2 regions of the Burkholderia sp. APQ4-4ca genome follow, and region 1 is predicted to be linked to the other one. Evidence: predicted binding sites of a transcription regulator. Region 1 holds the regulator's gene; the other holds the start of a gene.
What was found. The regulator FNR, encoded in region 1, switches genes on or off when oxygen is low (the NO sensors DNR and NnrR bind a similar motif). The targets are predictions, from matches to a motif close to TTGATNNNNATCAA.
Positions count from the first base shown of each region.

Region 2: AC3IFE_RS33050 (universal stress protein) is a predicted target of FNR. The motif match lies at 3,790-3,803, and genes of this name have one in related genera.

Region 1 is NZ_JBYQCG010000241.1:3,130-17,848, forward strand. Features, by position in the region: gene AC3IFE_RS31300 (siderophore-interacting protein) at 1-593, opposite strand, end outside; gene AC3IFE_RS31305 (PadR family transcriptional regulator) at 632-1,345, opposite strand; partial or broken gene AC3IFE_RS31310 (SDR family NAD(P)-dependent oxidoreductase) at 1,966-2,232, opposite strand; gene AC3IFE_RS31315 (2,3-butanediol dehydrogenase) at 2,249-3,370, opposite strand; gene AC3IFE_RS31320 (MFS transporter) at 3,372-4,685, opposite strand; gene AC3IFE_RS31325 (2,4'-dihydroxyacetophenone dioxygenase family protein) at 4,704-5,237, opposite strand; gene AC3IFE_RS31330 (helix-turn-helix domain-containing protein) at 5,414-6,385, shown strand; gene AC3IFE_RS31335 (aldo/keto reductase) at 6,589-7,536, opposite strand; gene AC3IFE_RS31340 (LysE/ArgO family amino acid transporter) at 7,884-8,504, opposite strand; gene AC3IFE_RS31345 (LysR family transcriptional regulator ArgP) at 8,614-9,507, shown strand; gene fnr (fumarate/nitrate reduction transcriptional regulator Fnr) at 9,556-10,302, opposite strand; gene AC3IFE_RS31355 (universal stress protein) at 10,406-10,873, opposite strand; gene AC3IFE_RS31360 (DUF3005 domain-containing protein) at 11,392-11,799, opposite strand; gene AC3IFE_RS31365 (hypothetical protein) at 12,079-12,312, shown strand; gene epsC (serine O-acetyltransferase EpsC) at 12,448-13,368, shown strand; gene AC3IFE_RS31375 (SDR family oxidoreductase) at 13,535-14,338, opposite strand; gene folE (GTP cyclohydrolase I FolE) at 14,338-14,719, opposite strand, start outside.
Region 2 is NZ_JBYQCG010000243.1:105,989-120,707, reverse strand. Features, by position in the region: gene AC3IFE_RS33070 (zinc-dependent alcohol dehydrogenase family protein) at 1-578, opposite strand, end outside; gene AC3IFE_RS33065 (PHA/PHB synthase family protein) at 593-2,413, opposite strand; gene AC3IFE_RS33060 (beta-ketoacyl-ACP reductase) at 2,410-3,156, opposite strand; gene AC3IFE_RS33055 (hypothetical protein) at 3,146-3,682, opposite strand; gene AC3IFE_RS33050 (universal stress protein) at 3,871-4,710, shown strand; gene AC3IFE_RS33045 (universal stress protein) at 5,032-5,535, shown strand; gene AC3IFE_RS33040 (universal stress protein) at 5,532-6,365, shown strand; partial or broken gene AC3IFE_RS33035 (universal stress protein) at 6,408-6,749, opposite strand; gene AC3IFE_RS33030 (response regulator) at 6,908-7,555, shown strand; gene AC3IFE_RS33025 (helix-turn-helix domain-containing protein) at 7,859-8,632, shown strand; gene AC3IFE_RS33020 (zinc-dependent alcohol dehydrogenase family protein) at 8,659-9,648, opposite strand; gene AC3IFE_RS33015 (Acg family FMN-binding oxidoreductase) at 9,821-10,822, shown strand; gene AC3IFE_RS33010 (c-type cytochrome) at 10,894-11,235, shown strand; gene AC3IFE_RS33005 (LOG family protein) at 11,217-12,215, shown strand; gene AC3IFE_RS33000 (hypothetical protein) at 12,354-12,578, shown strand; gene AC3IFE_RS32995 (SulP family inorganic anion transporter) at 12,687-14,453, shown strand; gene AC3IFE_RS32990 (BON domain-containing protein) at 14,527-14,719, opposite strand, start outside.

The DNA of each region.
Region 1 (14,719 bases):
AAACGCCAGATTTCATGCACGTCGGCGCGCGTGTCGAACGAGATCTGTGCGGTGCGATCCGCGACTTCCAGCACGACCGCCGCGCGCGCGCCGGCCGGCAATTCCTCGAGACGCCGCGCGACGGCCGGCAGCGCCGTATCGTCGCCGATCAGCAGGTGCCAGTCGAAATCGGTCGGGATAACAAACGATCCGCGCGGGCCGCCGATGCCGAGCCATTGGCCGACGCGCGCTTGCGCGGCCCACTGCGATGCGGGGCCAGGATGGTTCAGCACGAATTCCAGATCGAGTTCGCAGGCGGCGCGATCGAAGCGGCGCGGCGTGAAGTCGCGCGCGACCGGCTTCGGTTCGCCTTCCGGAAACTCGGGGCCGTTCGCGCCGAGCGTCGGCAGCGCGGGCCGTTCCGCGCCGGGCGGCGGGAAAAAAACCTTCACGTGATCGTCGAACGACGCGGATTCGAAATCCGCGAGATCGGCGCCGCCGAGCGTGACGCGCAGCAGATGCGGCGTCACGGTGTGCACGCGCAGCACTTGCAGCAGGCGGAACTTGAGGGCGTGGCGCACGCGGGTGACGGTGCGTTCGGACGTGTTCTGCATCGATCCGTTCTCCTTGGGTTGTGACGGGGCGGCGCGGATCACGCGCCGGCGCCGCCTTCTATTTCGGCCGTCGCGCGGCGCATGATGGCCGCGATGCGGCGCTGTTCGTCGGCATCGGCGGCGCTCTTGTGCAGCAGCGCGCGCTTGAGCGCGAGACGCGCCTCGACGAATTCCGGCAGCCAGCCGGGCTGCGATGCGTCCTGCGCATCGGCGCCCGCCGATTCCCCGGCGAACGCGCGGCGCATGAATTCCATCTTGCGAGCGAGGTGCGTGAGGCGCGCGAACAGCGTGTCGACGCGTTCGCGCTGCGCATCGAGATGCTCGCGGCCGGCGTCGGTCAGCGCATAGCGCTTACGGTTGCCTTCCGCCTGCGACGCGACAAAGCCGACTTCGTCGAGATACGTGAGCGCCGGATACACCATGCCGGGGCTCGGGCTGTAGAAACCGTTCGAGCGCGTGTCGAGCGCCTTGATCAATTCGTAGCCGTGGCTCGGTTGCTCGGCCACCAGCGCGAGCAGCAGCAGCTGGAGATCGTCGGAGCTGAACTGGCGGCCGCGCGGCATCGCGTCGTCGCCGAAATCGCCAAAGCCGCCGCGCCCGCCCCGGCCGCCGAACGGGCCGCCACCGAATGCATCGTGGCCGCCGCGACGGTGGCGGCCGATCGCGTACCAGAGACCGGTGAACCAGTCGGGGCGGGCATGCGCACCATGACCGTCGCATCGGGCATGGCCGCGGAAGTGGTTGTGTCGCATGATCGTGTCCTATATGTCATAAAACATATCTAAAGATATATATCGAAAGATAGGGCGTCAAGGGGATTATTGGGGGCGGGATGGGGGTGCGGCGTGACCGACGGCTTGCGGCGAAGCGGCCCCGTACGGCGCTCTGTAGAATTCGAGACCGCATCGATCCCAGGACCGCAACGCGTGATGCCGTATCCCGGTGTTCGACCATTCGCTTGATCCTCTCGATGCACGGCCGTGCCGACACACCGGCGTTCGCCAACGATCCAGCAAGGCGTTCGCCCAGCGCGGCAGAAATTTATAAAAATCTTAAACAGAGCCGATTATAAAAACGCCTGAGGAAATTATTTAAATAATAGAAACGGTTTTGTTTTATTTCCGATCGATCAAACAAAACGTCCGCTGCGGCCAAGATGATTAAACCCGCCTTGGGATTCAATGTCGTCATACCGGTTTTCTCCATGCAGCGGTCGCTCGCGCGACGATGAAGAATTTCGCCTCTTTATTCGCACCCCGAAAATTCATCGAAAATGTAAAGCATTGCAATATAAAACCCTGAACCACGGATTCCGATTGCGGCACGTAATTTTATTTGGCAGGATTTTCATCGAGGTGCCTGATTTTAAAACAAGCACGTGCTCGAACTGGTCCATCCGGTACTCGTCCGCGTGGCGGCTGATGCCGACGCCGTTGACGAGCACGGCGAGCCGCGGCAGCGCGGCGATCGTGCGTGTCAGTGCCTCGCCGTCGGCCACGTCGAGTTCCACACAGCGGATGCCCGCATGCACGGGCGCATGCGGACCGGCTGCGTCGAGCCCGAGCGCGACGACCGATGCGCCGGCCTGCGCAAACCGCAGCGCGGTGCGCGCGCCGATGCCCGACGTACCGCCCGTCACGACGACGGACTACCCGTCAAGCGCCCACTGACGATTCATGCTCGACCCTCCCGATGGTGGTGGCCCCGCGTGCCGGCCGTTGCGCGGGTGAAACGAGGATCTTGATCTGCGTGCGGTCGGCGAGCAGCGCATCGAAGCCGTCGGCGACGGCATCTTCGAGCGCGACGGTGCGCGTGACGATCGACGTGAGGTCGAGCGCGCCCGACGCGACGATGCGCAGCAGGTCTTCGTACGCGTGCCGGTAGCCGACGCTCGCGGTGAAGGTCAGCTCGTCGTTGACCGCGCGGAACGCGTCGAAACTTGCGTGCGGCATCAGGCCGACCATTACGACGCGGCCGCCTTTACGCAGTGCGCGCGTCGCCGATTCGAACGTGGCCTGCAAGCCGGCCGCTTCGAAACTCGTATCGACGCCGAGCCCGCCGGTGGCCGCGCGAATCGCGCCCTGCATCGACGATGGATCGAGCCCGCGCGCATCGAACGCATGCGTCGCGCCGAAACGCGTGGCCGCCGCGAGCCGTTCGGGCGACACGTCGACGGCGACGATCGTCGTCGCGCCCTGCAGCTTCGCGAGCATGATCAGCAGCAGGCCGATCGGCCCGAGCCCGAACACCGCGCAGGTGTCGCCGAGCCGCGGTTCGCCGCGACGCAGTGCGTGCAGCGCAACGGCGGCCGGCTCCATCACGGCGGCCTGTTCGAGGCTCACGCCGTCGGGCAGGCGATGCAGCATGTAGGCCGGCATGACCGCGAAGTCGGCCATCCCGCCGTCACCCATCAGCCCGGCGAAGCCCATCGACACGCACAGGTTGTACGACCCCGAGCGGCAATACGCGCACTGGCTGCAGCGATATTCGGGCTCCACCGCGACGCGATCGCCCGCGCGCAGCGCCGTCACGCGTTCGCCGACTTCGACGACGGTCCCGCAGAACTCGTGGCCGAGCGTCAGCGGCGCGGTGCGGCGCGACAGCGGATGCGGCGCGTCGACCGGAATCGCGTGCGGGCCGTCCGCGTATTCGTGCAGGTCGCTGCCGCAGATGCCGCAATACGCGACCGCGATGCGCACGTCGCCGGGGCCGACGCGCGGCGTGTCGATTTCCACGAGACGGACGTCGCGCGGGCCATGCCATTGAAGTGCGCGCATGTCAGCGTCTTCCGAGGTTCGGGGTATCGAGACGGCCCGCGGTGGCGCCTGCGAGCGCACGCTTGTGCAGCACGGCCGGCGCGGTTTCGACGAGGCCTAACGACAGCACGCACGCGAGGATCGCGCCGGCGGCCGACGTCCACATCGCGAACTGCAGGCCGTAACTGTCCGCCGCGAAGCCGGCGACGGTCGGTGCGACGAAGCCGCCGATCAGCTCGCCGGCGCCCATGATCAGCCCGAGCGCGCTCGCGATCGCGCGCGGCGGCACCGTTTCGGCCGGGATCGTCGCCATGAACAGCGTGAAGCAGCCGAGCCCCGTGTACGTGGCGAACACGAGTGCGCCGAGCGCCCAGACCGAGCCGACGTGGATCAGCACGACCGGGCACGCGGCCGCGACCAGCGCGAACACGATCATCGTCGGCTTGCGGCCGATCCGGTCGGAGATCGCCGGCACCGCGAAGCCCCAGAACACCCACGCGGCGCCCAGGCAGGTCATCACGACGCCCATGTCGGACGGCGACAGGTGGCGGCTTTGCACGAGGAACACCGGACCGAACGAGATGATCACGACGAACCACGTGAGGAAGAAGCAGCTGATCAGCACGCACAGCAGGATGTTGCGCTCTTTCAACAGCGCCCAGCGGCTGACCGCCGCGCCGCCGGCTGCCTGGGCGCCATGCGTGGTCGCGCTTTCCGCTTGCGCGTGGCGCACGCTGCCGGGCGGCGCTTCGCGCACCCAGCGCCACAGGCAGAACGCGATCAGGAAGCCCGGCACGCACGACACGTAGAACGCCTCGCGCCAGCCGTAGGCGGTCGCGATGCCGATCACGACCGGCGGCCCGATCATCGCGCCGAGCAGGCCGGCGGCCGAGCCCTGCAGCAGGCCCATGTTCAGTCCGCGGCGGCTCGGCGTCGAACTCTCGACCATCAGCGATTGCGACAGCGGCAGCACGGGGCCTTCGGCGATACCCATCAGCGCGCGAAACGCGATCAGGCTCGCGAAGCCGCCGACGAGGCCCGACAGCGCCGAGCACACGGAAAAGCCCAGCACGGCCGCGATCAGCAGCGGCTTGCGAGTGCCGCGCGCGTCGGACCACGCACTCGTGACGGCGCCCGACAGCGCCCACGTGAGCGCGAGCGCGGACGACACCATGCCGAGTTGCGCGTTCGTCAGGTGCAGCTCGGCTGACATGAACGGGAACAGGAACGACAGCGCGAGGCGGTCGAAGAACACGAAGCCGAACGTCATGAACAGGATCGGCAGCAGCCGGTTCTCGTATGTCCGGGCAGGTCTGGAGGAGCAAGCGGAAGTCATCGTGAGCCTCGCCGCGCGTCAGCGGAACAGCTTTTCGATTGCTTGCGCGCCGAGGCCGACCTTCTCGTAATGCGCCTTGCACATCGCGATGTACGAATGCACGTCGAAGTAGCCGTCGGGATTGCCAGCTTCGTCGAGCCAGATCAGCGGGCCCTTGACGATGAAGAACGCGCGCATCGGCTCGGGGTGATCGAACGCGACGAGCGTGTGACCTTCGCCCGGCGTCTCGTACACGAAATCGCCGCGCGTGGCGGTCCATTCGTGTTCCAGGTAGCCCCATTTCCCCGACAGCGTGTACGCGAACACCTCGTGCGGGTGATAGTGCCGGTTCACGAGCCCGGCTTCCTTCGCCATCAGGATGTCGCACCATTTGTTCTGCGACGGCGAGATCCACAGCGGCCGCGATGAAACCGTTTCGGTGAACGGAACGTAATAGCGCTCGTCGTCGGTGGCCGCGTTCGGGATGTAGGCTTCGGGCAGCGCATCGGGCTTGAACGGATTGGCAATCGCCGGGATGTTTTGCCAGAATTCGGATACGGCTTTGTCGACCACGGTATGTCTCCTCGTATGGGTTGTCGTGGGCTCGACTTTAGCCAGCCGGTGCGCGCCGCTCTTGACTGGGCTGGACGAATTGCTTGACCGAGCCGGACATTGCATCGCACAAGAATCCAGACGAGCCATCCCCCAATCCGTGCCGCTCCGCACGACAGGCGCCAGCAGGAGGCGACGTGACGAATTCGACCGTTCTTTCATGCACGCGAGGCTCGACGGCCGACGTGCCGGCGCGCGACAGGATGGCGTACTGGGATGCGTTCAATGCGGCCACGCTGGTCGGCCTGCGCTGCTCGTCGCTGTCGCCGGCCGGGCTCGAGGCCGAGAAGACGGACATCGCGCTGCCAGGCCTCGGCATCGCCGACATCAGCGGGCAGGACCACGTGATCGAGCGCAGCCCCGCGCTGGTGCGCCAGTTGCCGAAGGAGTCGCTATTTGCGTGCCAGATCGTGGGCGGGCGCGCCTATTTCATCCAGCGCGACCGGTGCCTGCTCGCGGAAGCCGGCGATGTGGTCGTCTACGACACGCGCGTGCCTTATCTGTTCGGATTCCTGACGCCGATGCGGCAGTTGCTGATCGATATCCCGATCACGACGTTCGACGACCGCCTCGATGCGGAGCTGGCCGCGCTGCCGCTGCGCATCGCGCCGAAGCCGGGCGCGGGCGCGATGCTCGGCGCGACGTTGCGGGCGAGCGTCGAGCGGTTCATGCACGCGCCGGTCGAGCGCGACGTCGCGCGGTTCGTCGAGCACACGCGCACGCTGATCGCGGAACTCATCGACACGGAAGTGAACGGCGCGGGCGCATCGCGCGCATCGCTGTCGTACCTGCTGACCGCGAAGCAGTACATCGCGACGCATCTCGGCGAGCCGGAACTCGGACCGCAAGCCGTCGCCGATGCGGTCGGGTTGTCGCTGCGGCATCTGGGCCGCCTCTTCGCGGCCGAAGGCGAATCGATCACGCAGCACATCTGGTCGGAACGGCTGTCGCACGCGCATCGCGAGCTGACCGACGCACGGCTGCGCAAGACGAGCATCGGCGAGATCGCGTTTCGCTGGGGATTTTCGAGCCAGGCGCACTTCAGCCGCGCGATTCGCGAGCGCTACGGCGCGTCGCCGATGGCGCTGCGCGATGCGGCGCGTGCATGACGAGCGTGACGGACGTAACGGGAACGGCGGGCAAGGTGGTTCATCGGCGGTTTTTATGTGTGATTTTGATTCGGCGCGAAGAAGCCCGGTCGAGCCCCGCGGCCATCGGATGCTCGCCATTGTATCCACCCGTCCTGCGTGAATCGCAGGCAGGCCGCGGAACCGCTCGAGCGTGCGATTCCATCGGCCTGCCGCCAGCGGCTTCAGGGCGCGCTGGCCTCGTCGATCCGGCGGATGTCGTCCTGATCGAGCGTGACGCGGATCGCTTCGCCGAGCAGCGCGAGCTGCTCGAGCGACGTCGCGCTCGCGATCGGCGCGGTGATCGTCGGCCGCGCGATTTGCCATGCGAGCGCGATCGCGGCCGGCTGCGTGCCGTGCTTCGCCGACACGTCATCGAGCGCGGCGAGGATGCGCAGGCCGCGTGCGTTCAGATAGCCGGCGACGCGATCGCCGCGCACGCTCTTCTTCAGGTCGGCCTCGCTGCGGTACTTGCCCGACAGGAAACCGCTCGCGAGCGCGTAGTAGTTGACGACGCCGAGCTTCAGCTCGCGCACGACCGGCTCGAGATCGCGTTCGTAGTCGGCCCGATCGAGCAGGTTGTATTCGGGCTGGATGACCTGGTAGGCGGGCAGTCCGTCGCGCGCGCTGATGGCGGCGGCTTCGCGCAGGCGTGCGCCGCTGTAGTTCGACGCGCCGATGATGCGCACCTTGCCCGCGTCGATCAGCGTTTGATAGGCGCCGAGCGTCTCTTCGAGCGGGGCCGTGTCGGCCAGATCGCGATGCGAGAAATACAGGTCGATGTAGTCGGTCTGCAGGCGGCGCAGCGAATCGTCGACGGCCTTCAGGATGTTGTCTTTCGACAGCCCCGCGCGCGTGCCGAGCAGGCCGACCTTGGTCGCGATCACGACCTGCTCGCGCTTGCCGGAGCGCTTCAGCCACTTGCCGATGATCGTTTCCGATTCGCCGCCGTGGTTGCCGGGCGCCCAGGCCGAATAGACGTCGGCCGTGTCGATGAAGTTGATGCCGGTGTCGGCGAGTGCGTCGAGCAACGCGAACGATGCGTTCTCGTCGACGGTCCAGCCGAAGACGTTGCCGCCGAACGCGAGCGGCGAAACCTGGATGCTTGATGTACCGAGGGTGCGATGGGCCATGTTCCTCTCCGATAACTGCAGGTAACGGGATTGAACTGCGGGATGGGTCGAGGCGATCGCGGCGGGACGGCAGGATGCGCGGGGCGGTTCCGCCGTGGTCGCGGGACACCGGACATTCTCGCCGATCGTTTCGATTCGTGCAGGCGCGGTAACGTCGCGATGGTGGACGGATTGCGGCAGATGACGGAGGCCGTGTCCGCTGCGTGAGTCCGCCGGGTGGCTAAGTTCGATCGGGAGCGAATTTTTGCGGCGACGTGCGCGACGGGAACACGCAGATTGCGCGGGCGGGGCGCCGACGCGGAGGGAAAGCCGGACGGCACGCGGCCGCCCGTGCGCGGACGGTTCGGTCAGCGCAACTGCACCGCCGCGAGGAACAGCACCATGCTGCCGATCGCACCATCCAGCACGCGCCACGCGACCGCCTTGCGGAACCACGGCGCCAGCAAACGCGCGCCATAGCCGAGCCCGAGGAACCACACGATGCTGACCGTCATCGCGCCGATCGCGAACGCGAGCCGTGCGCCTTCCGGCTCGCGCGCGCCGGCCGTGCCGATCAGCAGGAACGTGTCGAGATACACGTGCGGGTTGAGCCACGTGAACGCGAGCGTCATCAGCACGATCGCGAGCGCGCCCTGCGGCGGCGGCGCGACGGCGTCGCCGCGCACGTCGAGCGTGTCGTGGCCAGGCTTGAACGCACGGCGCAGCGCATTGATGCCGAACCACGCGAGATACGCGAGGCCGACGTACAGCACAGCGTGAACGAAGGTCGGATAGCGCTCGACGAGCACCGAAGCGCCGCCGACGCCAGCACCGATCAGGATCATGTCGGACACCGCGCACAGCAGCACGATCTTGCCGACGTGCGAGCGCATGATGCCCTGGCGCAGCACGAACGCGTTCTGCGCGCCGATGGTGACGATGAGCGACGCGCACAGTGCGGCGCCGTGGGAAAAAGCGAGCCAGTTCATGAGGGGGACAGCCGTGGAAGCAGTAGACGAATGAATCGGGTAGCGCTAGTCTGCGGTCGGTATGGGAATAAGAGAAGCTAAATCACCTAATGTGGATTAAGGAAATCTAATGCTCGACTACGCGTTGCTCGATGCCCTCGCGGCGGTGATCCGGCACGGCTCGTTCGAGCGGGCGGCCAAGGAGCTGAACGTCACGCCGTCGGCCGTGTCGCAGCGCGTGAAGCTGCTGGAGGAACGGGTCGGCAGCGTGCTCGTCAAGCGCGGGCAGCCGTGCGTCGCCACCACGTCGGGCGCGCTGTTGTGCCGGCATACCGAACGCGTGCAACTGCTGGAAGCCGAGCTGGGCGGCCGGATGCCCGCGTTGCCGGGCCAGATCGCGAGCGCGTGGCCGACGTTGCGCGTGGCCGTCAACGACGACAGTGTCGCGACGTGGTTCATCGACGCGGTCGGGCCGTTTTGCACCGAGCGCGAGACGCTGCTCGACCTCGTGATCGACGATCAGGATTACACGGCGTCGCGTATCCGCGACGGCAGCGTGCAGGGCGCGGTGACCGCGCAGGCCGAGCCGATCCAGGGGTGCCGCTCGGAGCGGCTCGGGCGGATCCGCTATCGCGCGGTATGCTCGCCGGCGTTCTACGCACGCTATTTCGACGCGGGAATCACGCGCGATGCGCTGCGCCGCGCGCCGTGCGTGATGTTCAATCCGAAGGACGGGTTGCAGGCGCGTTTCATCCGGCGCGTGACGCGCGCGGATCTCGATCCGCCGCAGCACTGGATACCGCACGTCGCGGGCTATCTGCGCGCATGCGAAACGGGATTGGGATGGGGGATGTGCCCGGACCGAATGGTCGACCGCCAGCTGGCGGCGGGTGAATTGATCGACATGTCGCGCGGGCGAACCATCGACATCGATCTGTACTGGCAGAGCTGGCGTTTGTCGATCGGCTGGCTCGACGATTTCAGCGCGGCGCTGAAGGCGCGCGCCGCGCTGTTTCTCGATTGACCGGCGACGTGACGCAGGCGGCGCGCACGCGGTGCGCGCCGGGCGGCATCAGACGTGCTGCAGGCCGTCGAAGTCGATGATCTGCACGTGACGGCCCTGCATTTCGATCAGGCCGCGCTTCTGGAATTTCGACAGCGTGCGGCTGACCGTTTCGAGCGTCATGCCGAGATAGCTGCCGATGTCCTCGCGCGTCATCCGCAGGTTGAATTCCGACGGCGAGTAGCCGCGCTTCAGGTAGCGCGACGACACGTCGAGCAGGAAAGCGGCGACGCGCTCTTCGGCATTCAGCGAACCGAGCAGCATCGTTTGCGACGTTTCGCGCACGATCTGCTCGCTCATCAGCTTGTGCATGCGCAACTGCATCGAGCCGGCTTCCGAGCACAGCGCCTTGAGCGCGCTGTACGGAATCACGCAGACCGAGCTGTCTTCCAGCGCGACCGCGGTGCGCGGGTGCGTATCGTCGCAGATGCCGTCGAGGCCGAGCGCTTCGCCGGCGAGATGCAGGCCCGTGACCTGTTCGCGGCCGTCATGGCGCGTCGCGACGGTTTTCAACGAGCCCGAGCGCACCGCGTACAGGTTGTCGAATGCGTCGCCTTCGCGGAACAGCGCTTCGCCGCGCTTGACCGGGCGTGCCGCGCAGATGACCGACTCGAGGCGGCTGAGCGCTTCGGGCGCGAGGCCCTGCGGCATGCACAGGTGCCGCATCGCGCACGACGAGCAGTGTGCGGCCTGGCGGGGAGCCCAGCTGCCGGTATGGGGCACGGCGGCGGGGCGGGTGGCGACGGGCGTCAGCATGATCGTTTACTCCGGCATTGGATCGACGAAATCATTGTCCCACCGCAAGTTGCCGCTGTCGGGTGACAAAACGTCGCGACCGGCCGCGCGTGCCGAACGCCGCTCAGGCAGCCGGCTCGTCCGCGTTGGCGGCCGCCGGGATCAGCAGCACCGGCAGCGTCGCGTGGCGCACGCATTGTTCGGCAATGCTGCCGAGCACGAGGCGGCGGAAGCCGCGGCGGCCGTGCGTGCCGAGCACGAGCAGATCGGCGCCGAACGCTTTCGCGCCGTCGAGGATCAGCGACGATACGTCGTTGATCGACGTCGCTTCGTTCAGCCGCGTTTCGCCTTTCACGCCGGCAGCCTGCATCAGCTTCGCGAAATCCTGCGCGAGCGCGTTGCCCTGCGCGACGAGCTGATCGCGCAACACGGACGGATCGTAGCCGGGCACGTTGTAGTAGATCGCGGCGTTCTCGACGACGTAGAACGGCTGCAGCTCCGCGCCGTGCGCTTTCGCGAGCGCCAGCGCGGCATCGAACGCATGGCGGGACGTGTCGCTGCCGTCGACGGCAACCAGAATACGCTTGTACATAGTGTCTCCGAATGGCGGGTTGAAACGAAGTCGGCCGGATGGCCGATCGGGCCGGGCAATGCGCCACGCTGCGAGGCAGGGTAAACCAACGGCCGCGATCATGCAGCGAGGCGCCTGCCGTGCCGTGCGATCGCGCCGTCTGTGCCGGCCGTGCGTGGCCATGCGCGCCACGCGTGATGCATCGCGCGATGCGTGTCGTATGGTTCGGCTGCGTCGTCGGCGAAAACGCATGCGCGCGCATCGACCCGGCATGGCAACCATGCCGATGCGGCGCACGTAGCGCCATTCAATCGAAATCGCGCCGTGACGCCATGACTTCGATCAACGCATGTGCGTCGACACGATGCGCGGCATGCATGATTGCGAATCCCGATGCCAATACGCGGAATCGTTTACCGCGACATCGTGCGAGCACGTCTCGGCCCGCGGTCCGGTCGCGCGCGAATGCACCGCCATCGGTCATCGTCATCGGCCGATGGCGGTTCCCAAACGAACGATCGATTCAAACGTCGCGCGGGCTATCTCGGCACGACGGTCAACTCGATGACGCGCTCCGGCCGGCGGCCATGGTCGGGCCAGTACGCGCTGCCGTACATCCGATGAGCGGGACCGAACGGCGTGTCGCCCGCGGACGGCGCGTCGAAGCCCTTCTCGATCACCATGTAGCCGGCGCGCAGCGCGAACGCCGGATGGTTGCCGTCGGGGCGGCTGTCGAAACCGGCCAAACCGTCGCCGGCTTCCGGCATCGCATTGACGAGCGACGCGTTGCTGCGTGTGATCTGGTCCGGCGAGATCGGCCCGACGCCGGCGAGCCGCGACGCTTCGCGGTGCTTGCCGTCGGTGTCGACCGTGCTGTCGTGCGTGTCGTCGTTGTCGAGTTCGATGCTGCGCGGATGCGCACGACGTGTTTGAGCGGATGATTCCATCGCGGCTCTCCTGGCGGCGACACGCTCCGGATCGAAGCAAATCCCGTTCCGGGCACGACGGGAAAAGGCGCGCGGGCGATCGCCGCGGTCGCGCGACGCGCACTGATTTGTCATGATTTATTTCAGCTAGAAGACGCGTTTTCTACAGAGTATGATTCTTTTCCTGCGAAGCGGCGACAGGGGATGAAGTCTCGCCGTCTCTGCCCGCGCCGGGGCGCCGCAGCACCCTTAAAGACGGGTAGCGAACAACAAAGCAAAGGGACTAGAGGTGGCGGACTCATGCAAGCGACTACTGCCTTCACGCATCGCGGTTATCTGTTGAATTGCGCGCCCGCACGCGCCAGTGACGGTTCGTTCAAGCCCTACGTCGTGATCTCCCGATCGAGCGACGGGGAGCTCGTGGCGAACCGGTTTTTCCCGATCGAGCTCCAGTTCAACGACGAAGGCGACGCGATCGCGCACGCGCGCGACTGGGCCGTGCGCTGGATCGACGCGAGCAGCATCTCGATGTGACGCCGTCGCGCGTGCGGCGTCGGCCGTCCGGCCGATCCGCGGGGCGCCGCTCCCGGACAAAAAACGCGGTAATCTTGCGGAACCCGTCACTTTATTAGCGGCCGTGCAACCGCGCGCGGCTGCCCGCATTGGCCTATGTCGACATCACCCGCCCGTCAGTGGGGCCTCGAAGAAATCGTTGCCGGCTTGCGCGAGTCGCGCGAGGAACTCCATCGCACGCGCCATCCGCGCGGCATCCGCGAACTGCCGTCGCGCGATGCAATCTGCAAGATTGTGACCGGCCTGCGCGCGTCGATGTTTCCGACACACTACGGCGCGCCCGACCTGACCGACGAAAGCGTCGACTACTACGTCGGCCATACGCTCGAAAGCACGCTGCGCATCCTGTCCGAGCAGATTCGCCGTGCGCTGCCGTTCCTGCCCGAACACGTCGATACGCCGTTCGCCGAGCTCGACGAACGCGCGTTCGAGATCGCGCGCGCGTTCGGCCGGCAGTTGCCGGCGGTCCGCGCGCTGCTCGTCAGCGACATCCAGGCCGCGTACGCGGGCGATCCGGCCGCGCAGCACATCACCGAGATCCTGCTGTGCTACCCCGGCGTGCTCGCGATGATGCACCATCGGCTCGCGCACGCGCTGCACCAGCTCGGCGTGCCGTTGCTCGCGCGGTTCATCAATGAAATCGCGCACTCGGCCACCGGCATCGACATCCACCCGGGCGCGCAGATCGGCCCGAGCTTCTTCATCGACCACGGCACGGGTGTCGTGATCGGCGAAACCGCGATCATCGGCGAACGCGTGCGCGTGTACCAGGCCGTCACGCTCGGCGCGAAGAGTTTCCCGGCGGATGGCGAAGGCGCCCTGGTGAAGGGCAATGCACGGCACCCGATCGTCGAGGACGACGTGGTGATTTATGCAGGCGCGACGATTCTCGGCCGCGTGACGATCGGGCGCGGCTCGGTGATCGGCGGCAACGTGTGGCTCACGCATAGCGTGCCGCCCGGCACGAGCGTCGCGCAGGGCAAGGTTCGCGAGGGCGGGAGCGCCGAGAAGCCGTAACGTGGCGGCGGGCGAATGCGCGGGCGTCGTTTCGCGCAACGCGGCGGATGAAGCGCAATGAATCGACGGCCGGGCCGCCTTCGGGCGTGATCGGTCGTGAGCGGCGCGAACCCCGCTCGACCCGGCACACGTTGGCGGCGCGCAGCCGCCTGCGTTCATCGAAGCCTCAGAGCTTGCCGTCCGGCGAGCGGTGCTTGTACAGCACGTCCTGATCGACGCGGATCAGGTTCTGGCCCGCATCGACGACGAAATCCACGCCGTTGTACGCATTGCCGGTCAGCAGCAGGATCGCGCTCGCGACATCGTCGGGGCCCGCGATGCGTGCGAGCGGCGTCGATGCGCGGCTCGCGTGTTCGAAGTCGGCCTGCGTCTGGTCGTCGCTCGGCAGCATCAGCCCCGGGAACACCGCATTCACGCGCAGCACCGGCGCGGACGACAGCGCGAGCATCTGCGTGAGGTTGCCGAGCGCGGCCTTCGCGACCGTGTAGCTGAAATGGTCGCGGTGAAAGTTTTCCTTGATCTTCTGGTCGACCACGTTCACGACGACGCCCTGCGTGCCGGCCGCGCGGGCCCGTTCGTAGAACGCGCGCGTGAGCAGGATCGGCGCGCGGCAGTTGACGGCCCACGCCTGGTCGAACGCCGCGAGATCGAAGCTCGGGAAATGGTCCTGCCAGAACACCGACGCGTTGTTCACCAGCACGTCGAGGCGCCCGAAGCGCGCATACACCTGGTCGATCAGCGCGGTGCTCTGCGCGGCATCGGACAGGTCGGCCTGCAGCGCGACCGAATCGTGCCCGCGTTCGGCGATCGCGCGGGCGGCGGCGTGCGCGGCATCGGCCGAACGGTCGTAGTGCACCGCGGTGCGATAGCCGTGCGCTGCGAAATACTCGGCGAACGCGCGCCCGGCCCGGCGCGCGGCGCCGGTCACGAGCACGACGGGCGCGTGCGCCGTTTGCTTCGTCTGCTCCATCAGGTATTCGTCAGGTTGACCGAGGAAGGATTGGCGACGATCGACAGGAATTCGCGACGCGTCGACGGATCGGTGCGGAACGAGCCGAGCATGCGCGACGTGACCATCTCGACACCCGGCTTGTGCACACCGCGCGTCGAGATGCACTGGTGCGCGGCTTCGAGGATCACGCCGACGCCCTTCGGCTGCAACACGTCGAACAGCGTGTCGGCGATCTGCACGGTCATCTTTTCCTGGATCTGCAGGCGCTTCGCGAATGCGTCGACGAGGCGCGCGAGCTTCGAGATGCCGACGACGCGATGGTTCGGCAGATACGCGACGTGCGCGCGGCCGATGATCGGCACCATGTGGTGCTCGCAGTAGCTCTCGAAGCGGATGTCC
Region 2 (14,719 bases), on a different contig from region 1:
CGCGCGGGCGAGTAGAACTGCGCGGTCAGCAACGCGGCCAAGCCGATCGGCCCCGCGCCGACGATCGCGACCGAGCACCCCGGCTGCACCTTGCCGTTCAACACCCCGCATTCGAACCCGGTCGGCAGGATATCGGACAGCATCACGAGCGCGTCCTCGTCGGCGCCGGCCGGAATCCGGTACAGGCTGGTCGCCGCATGCGGGATACGCACGTACTCGGCCTGCGTGCCGTCGATCCGGTTGCCGAGAATCCAGCCGCCCGTCGTGCAATGCGAATACAGTCCGCGGCGGCAGTATTCGCAGCGGCCGCACGACGAGATGCACGAAATGAGCACGCGATCGCCCGGCTTCAGCGAATCGACCGCGGCGCCGACCTGCTCGACGACGCCGACGCCCTCGTGGCCGAGAATGCGGCCGGGTTCGCAGGTCGGTACGTCGCCCTTGAGAATATGCAGATCGGTGCCGCAGATCGTCGTGCGCGTCACGCGGACGATCGCGTCGGTGGGCGATTGCAGTGCCGGCTTGGGCCGTTCCTCGAGCGCCTTGCGCCCCGGCCCGTGGTAGACGAGTGCCTTCATCGCTGTTTCTCCGTTCATGTTTCCAGTACATAGGCGCCGGGCGCCGCCGCGAGTCCGGGGGGCGGCGTACGGGCCGGCGCGTCGCCCGACGAGCGCGCGTGCAACCAGTCGCGCCAGCAGGTCCACCACGATCCGTCGACCGCCGGCGTGTCGCGCACGAAGTCGTGCGGGCTGCGGTAAGCCGCGCCGGGTTCGCGCGTCGCGCATCGATAATGGCGCCCCGGATGGCCCGGTTCGGACACGATGCCCGCGTTGTGCCCGCCCGACGTCAGCATGAACGTCAGCGCATGGTGCGTGAACAGATGGAGCTGGTAGACGGAACGCCACGGCGACACGTGATCGCGCTCGGTGCCGACGACGAACGTCGGCACGTCGATATCCGACAGCGCGACCGGCCGCCCGTCGACGCAATACCGGCCGGCCGCGAGATCGTTGTCGAGAAAGAGCCGCGTCAGGTATTCCGAATGCATGCGGTACGGCATGCGCGTGGTGTCCGCATTCCACGACATCAGGTCGTTGGGCTTCGTGCGCGTGCCGAGCAGGTATTCGCTCATCATCCGCGACCAGATCAGGTCGCGTGCGTTCAGCAGTTCGAACGCGGCGGACATCTGCGCACCGTCCAGGTAGCCCTGCCGCCACATCAGCGCGTCGAGCGCGGACAGTTCGCTCGCATCGATGAACAGGCCGAGTTCGCCGGGTTCGCTGAAATCGGTCTGGGCCGCCAGCAACGTGATCGAGCGCAGCGCGTCGTGCTGCTGCCCGTCGCGCGCCAGCGCCGCCGCGGCGATCGCCAGCAGCGTGCCGCCCAGACAATAGCCGACCGCGTGGACCGCTTCGCCGCCGATCGACCGCGCGGCGTCGAGCGCCGCGATGCAGCCGTCGCGCAGATAGTCGTCGAGCCCGAGGTCGCGCGATTCCGCGCCCGGGTTGCGCCACGACACGGCGAACACCGTATAGCCCGCGTCGACCAGGAAGCGGATCAGCGAATTGTGCGGCTGCAGATCGAGGATGTAGTACTTCATGATCCACGACGGCACGATCAGGATCGGCTCGTGCGCCACGCGGGCCGTCGTCGGCGTGTATTGCAGCAGCTCGCACAGCGCGTTGCGCCAGACGACGCGACCCGGCGTGATCGCCACGTCGCGACCGGGCAGATACGCGCGCGCATCGTGGGCCGGCGTGCCGCTCGCGCGCTCGACGAACGCGTTCGCGTCTTCCCGCCAGTGCCGAAAGCCGGTCACGAGGTTCGCGCCGCCGCTGCGCATCGTCGCGTCGAGCACGACCGGATTGGTCGCCAGGAAATTGCCCGGCGAACAGGCATCGAGCCACTGGCGCGCGGCGAACCCGACCAGTTCCTCATGATGGCGTTCGACGCCCGGCACGCCGCGTGTCGCGTCGCGCCACCAACGCTGGACCGACAGGAAACCGTCGCGGTACACGCAAAACGGCCAGCCGCCCCATGCGGGCGCGGCGAAGCGTGGATCGGCGTCGCCCGCGTGCACGGCCAGGCCGCTCGACTCCGCCTCGTCGGCCTCGCCGTCGCGTCCGCTCGCCGCCGGCGCCACGGCGCCCAGCCACGCCTGGGTCGCGAGTTCGAAGCCTTTACCCGGCGCCACCGCCAGATGCGCGCCCCAGTCGAGCATGGCCAGCGCCAGCGATACCGGCGACAGTCCGAACGTCAGCGCGGCCACATTCGCGTGCGCGGCACGGTTCCACTGTTCGGCGGCGCTCATCCGGGCAGGCGCGCATCGCGTCGCCGCCGGCGCGTGCCCGTCGTCGGCCGGCGTCGGTGGCGATGCCGGCGCGCGAGGCGCGCGCAGCACGGACGCGTTCATCGCAAGTACATTCCGCCGTTGACGTCGAATTCCGCGCCGGTTGCGAACGCACCGGCATCGGAGCACAGGAGCGCGACGAACGCGGCGATTTCGTCGGGGTCGCCGAGCCGCCCGGCCGGAATCTGCGGCAGGATCTTCGTGTCGAGCACCTCCTTCGGCACCGACTCGAGCATCGCGGTCGCCAGATAGCCGGGCGAAACCGTGTTGACCGTCACGCCATGCCGCGCGAGTTCGAGCGCCAGCGTTTTCGTGAAGCCGTGGATGCCGGCCTTCGCGGCCGCGTAGTTGGCTTGTCCGTATGCGCCTCTCGACCCGTTGACCGAGCCGATGTTCACGATCCGCCCGAAACCCGCGTCGATCATGCCCGGCACGAACGGCTTCGTCATGTTGAACATGCTGTCGAGATTGGTGCGCAGCACCGCGTCCCACATGCTCTTCGTCATCTTCACGAAGGTGGCGTCGTGCGTGATGCCGGCGTTGTTGACGAGCACGTCGACGCGCCCGAATTCGGCCAGCACGCGTGCCGCGCAGTGCTGGCACGAGTCGTAGTCGGCCACGTCCACTTCGAACGCGTGAAACGTGCGGCCGGCGTCGCGTTCGCGCGCGAGCCACGTCGCGACGTGGTCGTTGCGCTCCGTGTACGACACCGCCACCGTCATGCCCGCTTCGTGCAGGCGACGGCTGATCGCGGCGCCGAGCCCGCCCATCCCGCCGGTGACGAACGCGACGCGGTCAGCGCACATGATCGCTCTCCCGTGCGCCTGCGATGCCGTTCAGGCGGCCCGCGGCGAGCGCCCCGTTCGTCGCGCCGCCCGCCGCCTCGATCCCGCGCTCCAGCGCGGCCATCCAGTCGGCCCACGGCATGCTGGCTTCGTTGACCACCGCGAGTCGCTCGAGGTCAGGCAACCAGTCGGTCTGATAGCGCGACAGCGCGCCCGAGCCGTATTCGCGCAACCAGGTACGCCACGCACTGGCGCGCTCGAATTGTGCACGCATGCACAGCTCCGCGGCGTCCTGCCAGATCTCGACGCTCGCGATCGCGTAGTCGCTCGTCACCTGCCGGCCGGCCTCGGCGAAGGCCGTCCACTCGTTCGTTTCCGCCAGCGCCTGCTGCAGGCGCCGCACCGCGGTGCGGTCGCGCTCGATGCGCCGCCCTTCCAGCGCATGCCATTCGTATTGCCAGTCGCGGTTCAGCGCGACCATGCGCAACGCGAGATCGCAGCCCGCGCGCCAAGCGTCGTTCGGTGTCGTCAAAGCATCGCTACTCATCGGCTTCCCCTTTCGATCGGATCAATGGGTTGGCATCCGCGTCGCGCCGCCTGCCCGGCCTCGGCGTCGCGACCACTTCACTGTGCGGGTATCGCGCACGGCTGCCGTTGATCTGAGTCAACCGCGTGGAAACCCTGCTTCGTAGACTGGATTGCACTGGCGGATCACCCGTCGATGGAGCGATTCCGATGAGCTACAAGAGCATGGTCGTGCACCTCGATACGAGCACCCGCGCGCATTCGCGTCTCGAGTTCGCGTTGCGTCTCGCCCGGCGCTTCGGTGCGCATCTCACCGGGCTGTTCGCGGTCTACACCCCCGAGCCGCATTCGTTCTACGTGATGGCCGGTTCCGCCGACTATTTCCGCGCGCACCGCGAACAGCGCGACGAGCGGCTCGCCGCGCTGGAGCGCCTGTTCCATGCCGAAACGGCGCGCGCCAAAGTGCCGGCAACCTGGATTCGCGCCGACGAGCGTGCGAACGTGGCCGTACCGCGCGCCGCTCGTCTCGCCGATCTGGTGATCGCCGGCCAGAGCGACCCGAACGATCCCGAAACCTATATCGACGACCAGTTTCCGGAAAACCTCGTGTTGACCGCCGGTCGCCCGGTGCTGTTCTGGCCGTACACCGGAGAATTCCCGTCGATCGGCGAACGGGTTTTCGTCGCATGGGACGGCAGCCGCGAAGCGGCCCGCGCCGCGCACGACGCGCTGCCGTTTCTCGAACACGCGAAGCGCACGACCGTCGTCGCCGTGGTCGACGGCAAGTCGGAGGCTGCGACCGCGCGGATTCCCGCCGCCGATGCCGCGTTGATGCTGGCGCGCCACGCGCGCGACGTGAACGTGCTCGACATCGATGCCGGCGCCGGCGCGTCGGTTGGCGACACGCTCCTGTCGCGCGCGTATGAAACGGGTTCCGACCTGCTGGTCATGGGCGCGTACGGCCATCCGCGCTGGCGTGAACTGTTGATGGGCGGCGCCACGCGCACGGTGCTCGCATCGATGACGCTGCCGGTGCTGATGTCGCACTGAGCCGCCCGATGCGTACGTTCGCGTTGTTCGTCGTCAACGCCGGCGTCGGCAAGCACTCGGCCGTGTTGCGCGGGCGGATACGCGCATCGCTCGGCTGGCTCGGCAGCGAGAGCGACGCACGCGCGAATGCGGACGACGCACACGTCGTGTCGTTCGCGTCGGGCGCGGTGACGGTGGTCGTCGCGCCGACCAACGAAGCGTCGATCGACGCGCGCCGCGACGGGCGTGCCGCGCGGCAATCGGGACGCTTGATCCAGATCAGCGCCATCGGCGTGCACGCGCCGATGATGGCTTCATCCACATCCGTTCAAGGGAACTGCCATGTACTCGAACATTCTGGTTGCACTCGACGGCAGCGACACGTCGTCGCGTGCACTCGACGCCGCGCTGAGTCTCGCGGCGGAAACGGGTGCGCGGCTGACACCCGTCTACGTCGTCGATTTCCTGGTGCCGGCCTACGACATGTACGGATACGATCCGTCGATCCTGGTCGATTCATTCCGTGAAGAAGGATTGCGCGTGACCGAGGACGCCGCGCGGCGCATGAAGGCGCGCGACGTGGCCGGCACGCCGCGGATTTCCAACGTCGCGCCGGCAGGCGACGACATCCCGCACCGGATCGTCGGTCTCGCGGGCGAGATCGGCGCCGATCTGATCGTGATGGGCACGCACGGCCGGCGCGGCTTTCGGCGCGTGTTCCTCGGCAGCGTGGCCGAACGCGTGCTGCGCCTGGCCAGATGCCCGGTCCTGATGATTCCGGCGAGCTGCGCAACGAAGGCATCCGCCGACGTCACGGCCGCTTCCACCGAAAAGGAGCCATCATGAGCTACAAGACCCTGCTCGTTCATCTCGACGACAGCGATCGCTGCGCGACGCGCGTCGACCTCGCGCTCCAGCTCGCGGGACGCTGGAACGCGCATTTGATCGGCCTCTACCTGGTCTGCCAGGATCTCCTCGAACCGTTGCGCCGGCCCGACGAACCACTGAAGCTGGCCGTCTACGAGCGCCTGTGCGACCAGCGGCGCAAGGAGGCGGAAGAACGCTTCCTGACGGCCGCCGAACGCGCCGGACGCAGCGTCGAATGGCAAGCGCCGGCCGGCAATGCGATCGATGCCGCGATCCTGCACGCCCGTCACGCCGATCTGCTGGTGCTCGGCCAAGAGGATCCCGACGATCGCATGACCTACGTGGCGCGCCATTTCGTCGAGGATGTCGTGATCGGCAGCGGCCGTCCGGCGATCGTCGTGCCGTATGCCGGTGACGTACGCACGTTCGGCGAGAACGTGCTGATCGGCTGGGACGGCGGGCGCGAGGCCGCGCGCGCGATGGCCGACGCGCTGCCGCTGCTCGCCCGCGCACGCTTCGTCAACGTCGAGACGGTCGTGCGCGGGCAACCCGATCCGGACCAGACGCCGGCCGGCGTCGACGTCGCCGCGTATCTCGAACGACATGGCGTTCGCGCGTCGTTCTCGACGACGCCGCGCGAGCGATCGGTCGGCGTGGGCGGGACGCTGCTGAACCGCGTGACCGACGTGCATGCGGACCTGCTCGTCATGGGCCTGTACAGCCATACCCGCGCCCACGAGCGCGTGCTGGGCGGGGCGACCCGCACGATCCTCGAGACGATGACGGTGCCGGTGCTGTTGTCTCACTGAACCGGCGGGGTTCGGGCAGCCGGTCGCGGCTGCCCGCTTGCGTCACGACACGGCCGCAGCCGCGCCCGGCCCCTCCCGCACGGCGAGCACCGGCCGTTCGGCGGTGCGCGCCAGCGACTCGGCGACGCTGCCGAGCACCGCGCGGCGCATGCCGCGACGGCCATGCGTCCCCATCACGATCAAGTCCGCGTCGCATTCGGCGGCCGCTCGCGCGAGCACCGACGACACGTCCTCCCCGCACGCGTCGATCGCATGCGCGGTGCCGCGGACGCCGCACAGGCGGAACGCGGTCGCGGCATCCGCCACCGCGATCGCGGCCTTGTCCGCATCGGTCCCAATTGGCGAATACCGGCAAAACGCGCACAATCTCGGCGCATCGGACATGCTTTTGATGCGACCCTTTGAAGAGCCAACATCCGGTTATCGACGGCAGCCATCCTGCCCGCCGTTCGGAATCGGACGATCGCCACGTTCCGTTCGGAATCGGATCGACGAACGCCGACGCGCGCCTGCCCCGCGCGAGCCGGCAAAGGACGCACGCCATGATCAGGGTACTCATCGCTGACGATCACACCCTCGTCCGGGACGGCCTGCGCCACATCCTGCAGAACGCGAACGATTTCGTCGTGGCGGGAGAAGCAAGCGACAGCGCGTCGACGATCGCGCTGACGCGCGGCACCGAGGCCGAAGTGCTGGTGCTCGACCTGTCGATGCCCGGCCGCAACGGCATCGAACTCATCAAGCAGATCAAGGACGAGAAACCGGCCCTGCACATCCTCGTGTTGACGATGCACGCCGAGCAGCAATATGCGGTGCGCGCGTTCCGCGCCGGCGCATCGGGCTACATGACCAAGGAAAGCGCGAGCGCGGAGCTCGTGGCCGCGCTGACGAAAATTTCCGGCGGCGGCGTGTACGTCAGCCTTGCGATGGCGGAGCAATTCGCGCAAAGCCTCAACGAGCCGACCGACCTGTTGCCGCATCAACGGCTGTCCGACCGCGAATTCGACGTGTTCCGGCGCGTGACGACCGGCGAGTCCATTTCCGAGATCGCGCGGGCGCTGTGCGTCAGCGTCAAGACCGTGAGCACCTACAAGACGCGGATCCTCGAGAAGATGCAGATGGCCAACGATACGGCGCTCGTCCGATACGCGATGCGCCACAAGCTGTTCGACGACCCGGACGAACTCTGACCGCGACAACCCGCCACACCGTTGTAGGAATCGTCCTACAAACCTTCGCTATCACCTACCGCATCTTCAATTTCCGCTGATTTCAATCAAGCGTCCGGCTGTCCATACTCCGATCAACAACAACACACCGGCGTGCCTTCCGGAGCTGCCCGGCCTTGCCCTCGTATCGCGACGGCATCGCCGGCCCGCCGATCCGGTGCGGCGCCGATTCGACGAACCAGGCGGCGGCCTCCCCGTCCGCCCGTACGACGGCCAGCGCAACCGCGACGACGCGACCCGCGGCCGCCCCAACCGGAGCAGATCATGCAGAGCCATGCCGACATTCCGACGACGGTGCCGTTGCACCCGTTCATTCCGCTGCATCCCGTCGCGCGGGCGGACCAGCCGAAGCGCACGTCGTCCCGCTGCTCGTCCTGCACGCTGCGCATCGTTTGCATGCCGCGGGAAATGACGCCCGACGAATTCGCGCGGGTCGACGCGATGATCTGCACGACGCGCCACGTCAAACGCGGTGAAACGCTGTTTCGCGCGGACGACACGTTCCACAGCATCTATGCGGTCAGGACCGGGTCGTTCAAGACCGTGATGATGCATCGCGACGGCAACGAGCAGATCACCGGCTTCCAGATCGTCGGCGAATCGCTCGGGCTCGACGGCGTGCACACCGGGCGGCACAACGGCGATGCGATCGCGCTCGAGGACAGTACGGTCTGCATCATCCCGTTCGGCCAGCTCGAGCAGATGTGCCGCGAAGTGCGGCCGATGCAGCATCACGTGTATCAGATGATGAGCGGCGAAATCGTGCGCGAATCCGCGCTGATGGTGCTGCTCGGCACGATGACCGCCGAGCAGCGCGTGGCCGCCTTCCTGCTGAACCTGTCCACCCGCTTCAAGGCGCGCGGCTACTCGGCCGCCGAATTCGTGCTGCGGATGACGCGCGACGAGATCGGCGAATATCTCGGGATGAAGCTCGAAACGGTCAGCCGCATGCTGTCGAAGTTCCAGCGCAACGGGCTCGTCGCCGCGCAAGGCAAGCAGATCCGCATCGTGGATCCGGAAGGCCTCGCGCGCATCTGAGCGGAGGGCGTGCGGACCGGGCGGGATCAATCGCGCATGTCGAGCACGGCGGCGCCGGACACGCGCCCCCTGCGCAGATCGTCCAGCGCGCGATTCGCATCGGTCAGCGCGTAGCGCACGGCTTCGACCCGCAGCGGCATCACTGCGGCGATCCGCATGAATTCCGCCGCATCCGCGCGCGTCAGGTTGGCGACCGACGCGATCCGGCGCTCGCCCCACAGCCACGCGTACGGAAAGTTCGGGATATCACTCATGTGAATGCCGCCGCATACGACGATCCCGCCTTTGCCGACGGCGCGCAGCGCGGCCGGCACCAGCGCGCCCGCCGGCGCAAAAATGAGCGCGGCGTCGAGTGTTTCCGGCGGCGTTTCGTCGCTGCCGCCGGCCCACGCGGCGCCGAGTGACAGCGCGAGCTGCTGGGCCGCTGTATCGCCGGGCTTCGTCAGCGCGAACACCTTGCGCCCCTCGAAACGCGCGACCTGCGCGACGAGATGAGCGGCCGCGCCGAAGCCGTAGATGCCGATGCGACGCGCATCGCCGGCCATACGCAAGGTTCGATAGCCGATCAGGCCGGCGCACAGCAGCGGCGCGGCTTCCAGATCGGAATAGCGCCGCGGCAGGTGCACGCAATACCGGTGGTCGGCGATCGCGCACTCGGCATAGCCGCCGTCGATCGTATAGCCCGTGAAACCCGGGCTGTCGCACAGGTTCTCGCGGCCCGACGTGCAATACGCGCAATGCCCGCATGTCGAGCCCAGCCACGGAACGCCGATCCGGTCGCCTACGGAGAACCCCGTCACGCCATCGCCGAGCACGCGCACCGTTCCGACGATTTCGTGCCCCGGCACCAGCGGCAGCTTCGGGTGCGCGAGTTCGCCGTCGACGACGTGCAGATCGGTTCGACAGACACCGCATGCATGCACGTCGATCAACAACTGGCCCGGCGCCGGCAGCGGATCCGGCACGCGCGCCTCGCGCAAATGCGGTGTCGTGCCGTCAAACATCATCGCAAGCATGCTCGCCTCCCACTCCATCGTCTTCGTGCTTCGCTGTCCAAGACTAATCCCGGCGCATCGCGCGTGCATGGCCCGGTGACGGGCGCTTGACGTGGGTCAACGGCTGCCGGACGGTTGCTGACACGATGAGATGGCATGACGCCGCCCACGCGGCGTGCCAGGAGATGATCGAATGATGTCCGTTCCCCCGCTTGCCGCAAGCGCCCATGTCGACGATCAATTGAAGTCGCTGTTGGCGTACGCGGTGCTGGCCCCGTCCAGCCACAATTCCCAGCCGTGGCGGTTCATCGTCAACGGCGCCACGATCGCCGTCTGCGCGGACCGGGTCCGCGCGTTGCCCGTGGTCGATCCGTTCGACCGCGAACTGATCATCAGTTGCGGCGCGGCATTGCTCAATCTGCGCGTCGCGCTCGATCACGCCGGCCTCGCCCACACGATCAGCACGTTTCCGTCCGAGGTCGACCCCGATCTCCTTGCGCTGGTCCGGGTCTGCGACGACGGCTATTCCGATCCGTCTCTCGGCGGGCTGTTCGACGCGATCCAGGCGCGCGTCACGACGCGCGCGCCGTTCGAATCCACCGCGCTGCCCGACGAAATTCAGCGCGAGTTGATCGCGGCCGGCGTCGCGGAAGGCGCCGAGGTCGCGTGCATCGACTCGACCGCGCGTCGCGCACGGGTCGCCGAACTGGTTGCGCAGGCCGACCGGCAGCAGTTCGCAGATCCGCGCTTCCGGCGCGAACTGGCGAGCTGGATCGATCCGCGTCGGCGCGTCGACGGCATGCCGGCATTCGCGGCCGGCGTGCCGACGCTGCTGGACTTCGCGGCGCCCGTCGTGACGATGGCGGTGCGGACGTTCGATCTCGGCAACGGGCTGGCCGCGCTCCATCACCAGCTCGTCGGCGCGTCGCCTTTGATCGTCTGCCTGTCGACCGTGCGCGACGATCGCGAAGCGTGGCTGGCCGCGGGCCAGGCGCTCGAGCGGATCCTGCTCGTCGCGGCGCGCGCGGGCTATACGGCGTCGTACCTGAACCAGCCGATCGAGACGGCCGCGCTGCGTGCCGACCTGGGCCGCACGCTCGGGCTACGCGGCGAGCCGCAGTTGCTGTTGCGGGTGGGCCGCGGCCCGCACACACCGCATTCGCCCCGTCGCCCGCTCGGCGAAGTGATCTCCTGAGTGATCTCCTGAGTGATCTCCGAGCGCAACCGGCGACGCGCCGCGCGCATTCGGCTCCGGACGAGGAAAACATGAACATCACGCGCTGCTCCGCTTTCTCTTTCTTCCTGATCGCCGCCATGGCCGGAACGGCAGCCGCGCAAACCACCGTGCCCGAGCCGACCGAGCTCGTCAACGCGCAACACTGCATGTTCTGCCACACGCCCGACATGACGTTCCTCGGGCCGTCGTTCCACGACATCGCCGCGCGCTACCGCGGCGATCCTCACGCGGCCGCCGAACTGGAGCGCAAATTGCGCGTCGGCGGCCCCGCGCATTGGGGCGACACGCCGATGCCGTCCGCCATCGATCGCGGCGGGCCGCTGTCTGCCGACGACGCGCATCAGCTCGTCCAATGGGTGTTGAGCCAGTGACCGTGCCCACGATAGTCAAACGCGCTCCTGCCGGCATGGTGCGCGGCAAGCGGGTACGCACCCGGCCCATCTCGCCCGCCAGCCTCGACGACATCCCGCGGCCGTCTCGTCGAGGGCGGCATCCAGCCAGCCATCCGGGCTGCACGCCCGGCGACGCGGACACGTCGTTGCTGCAACGCGCGACCATGCGCGGTATCCGGCTGCAACTCGACTACTGGAAAGCCGAAGCGCGCCTGCAACACGAGCGCATCGGCCACGCCGTCGTGATCTACGGCAGCACGCGCATCGTCGCGCCCGCCGTCGCGAATGCACGGCTCGCCGAAGCGAACCGCCTGCTCGCGCTGCGCCCGCGTGACCCGGCCCGGCGTCGTGCCGTCGCGGTCGCCAGCCGTCTCCTCGAGCACAGCGCGTACTACCGCGTCGCACGCGAATTCGGCCGTATCGTCGGTCATGCCGACCGGCGCACGCGTACGGCGCGCCTCGCGATCGTCACGGGCGGTGGCCCCGGCATCATGGAGGCCGCCAATCGCGGCGCCTACGAGCGCGGCGCCCCGAGCATCGGCTTCAATATCGAGCTGCCGCGCGAACAGGCGCCGAATCCGTACATCACGCCGGATCTGTGCTTCCGGTTCCACTACTTCGCGATTCGCAAGCTTCATCTGCTCGAGCGCGCCAAGGCAGCCGTGTTTTTCCCCGGCGGATACGGCACGTTCGACGAACTGTTCGAGGTCCTGACGCTGCTGCAGACGCGCAAGATCGCGCCGCTGCCGGTTGTGCTGGTCGGCGAAGCGTACTGGCGGCGCGCCGTCGATCTGGCGTTTCTCGCGGACGAAGGGATGATCGACCGCCGCGACCTCGAACTGTTCACCTACTGCGAATCCGCCGCCGATATCTGGCACGCGATCGGCTCCTGGTATGCACGGTGCCGCGCCGGGCGAGCGGCCCGACGAAGCCCTTCGCCGAAGCCGTCCGCCGTGTAGGAATCCGCCGACGGCCTCCGCTCGATTCCTACTACAACTTCGGGACACGCCGATTGAATCGCGCATGCCCGCCAACGATACTGAAATCACGGACAACGGCTCCCGGCATACCGATCGCGAGCCCTCAGGAGAGACGTCATGTCACACGCTACCCAGCCTGCCGATTCGGGCAATCCGTCCGGTCGGTCCGATGCAGCGACGCTCGACACGCTGGCCTTGGTCACCCTCGCCCGCGACGCCGGCATGCTCGTGATCCTCGACGGCCAGATCGGGCGGGAACGGTACGAAAGCGTGACGGGATCGATCGCCACGCTCGCCCGCTTCGCGCAGGCGCTGCAACGTTCGGCGCTCAAGGCTGCATGACACCGGGCGCGGTGGAAGCCGTGCCGCGCGCCGACCCAATGCCGATGAACCCGCCGCTCACGGATCGGTCCGCCCGTTTTGCCCGGATATCCGCTGGATGAAGCGGCGATGAACCTGCCCCGCTCCGGACGCATCGCACGCATGTTCCCGGGTGCGGCGTTGCTCGCGAACTACCGGCGTGCCTGGTTATCGCGCGATCTCTATGCGGGCATCGCGCTTTCCGCCGTGCTGGTTCCGGTCGGCATGAGCTACGCGCAGGCGGCCGGCCTGCCGGCCGTCACCGGGCTGTATGCGTCGATCGCGGCATTGCTCGCCTATGCGGTACTCGGCCCGAGCCGGATTCTCGTCCTGGGCCCCGATTCGGCCTTGGCCGCGCTGATCGCCGGCGCCATCGCGCCGCTCGCCGACCATGATCCGCAGCGCGCCGTCGCGCTCTCCGGCGCACTGGCGCTGGCGGCCGGTACGATCTGCATCCTGCTCGGTACGCTCGGCCTCGGTTTCGTCACCGACTTGCTGTCGCGCCCGATCCAGTACGGGTATCTGAACGGCATTGCCATCACGCTCGCCATCGGTCGCCTGCCCGAGCTGTTCGGCATGACGGCATCGGGCGGCGACGTGTTCGCCAGCGTCCCGCACATCGTGCATGCCCTCGTCGCGCGCCGGTTTTCACCCGCTGCCTGCCTGCTCGGTGTCGGTGTTCTGGCGACCATTTTCTTGATGAAGCGTGTGATACCTCGCTGGCCCGGCGTATTGATCGCCGTGCTCGCGGCGACGCTGGCCACGCGCGTGCTGCAGCCGGACGGCATCGCGGCGGTCGGCGCATTGCCGGCCGGTGCGCCCGCCCCGCACCTTCCGGCCGTCTCGCTCGCCGACCTGAGCGCGCTCGCGTCCGGTACGATCGCCGTGGCGCTGGTGTCGTTCGCCGACATCAGCATGCTGTCGCGTGCGCTTTCCGTGCGTGCTGGCGACACGCCGGACCGTAACCAGGAACTGATCGCATTGGGCGCGGCGAATCTGCTGGCGGGGGTGACGCAGGGTTGCGCGGTCAGCAGCAGCGCGTCCCGTACGCCGGTGGCGATCGCCGCCGGCGCGCAAAGCCAGGTCACCAATCTCGTCGCGGCCGCATGCATCGCGATACTGCTCATTGCCGCGCCCACACTGCTGACGCTCGTCCCGCGCGCAGCGCTGGCCGCGGTCGTGATCTACGCGGCGTTCGGCATCGCCGACGTCCGCAGTGTCGTCCGGCTGTACCGGATGCGCCGCGGCGAATGCCTGATTTCGATCCTGTGCTTTGCCGGCGTGATCGGCCTGGGTGTCGTCCCCGGCATCCTGCTCGCCAGCGCGCTGTCGCTGCTGTCGTTCGTGTGGCGGGCCTGGCACCCGTACGATGCCGTGCTTGGCCGGCTGTCAGGCGTGCGCGGCTATCACGACATCACGCGACATCCGGACGCCGTGCAAACCCCGGGCCTCGTGCTGTTCCGCTGGGACGCCCCGCTCTTCTATGCCAACGTCGAGATCTTCTGCGAGCATCTGCACGCGGCAATCGCGCGCTCGGCATGCCCGGTCACGCGTATCGTCGTCGCCGCGGAGCCCGTCACCGATATCGACGTCAGCGCGGCGGACCGGCTCGTCGCGCTGTGCGAAGAACTCCGCGAGCAACGCATCGCGTTGAACTTCGCGGAAATGAAGGGGCCGGTGAAGGATCGCCTGCGCGCCTACGGATTGTTCGACGTGTTCGGCGCGGCCAGTTTCTTTCCGACCGTGACCGACGCCGTTGCGCATCACGTCCAGCGGAAAGGCGATCACGCGGGCGCGGGCGAACACGGCACGCGTTCCGCGTCATCGCCGCCCGCGCGGAACAAGACGGGCGGCTAGACGCTTGAAGATGGGCGGCCGTCACGCGTATCGCGTCGGGCCGGGCGGCGCGGCCAGCTTCAGCCCGCCGGCCTTACTCGACGACCAGGTCGTCGACGACGGCGCGCACGCCACGCGCGGACCACGCGGCGCCGCGCACGGCCTTGCGTTCGGAGAACGAGCCGACCTTGCCGGACAACCGGACGGTGCCGTCGCGCACCTCGATCGCGATGTGCTTCGCCTCGCGCTCCGCGTGGCGCATGATCGCACGCTTGATGTTGCCGCCG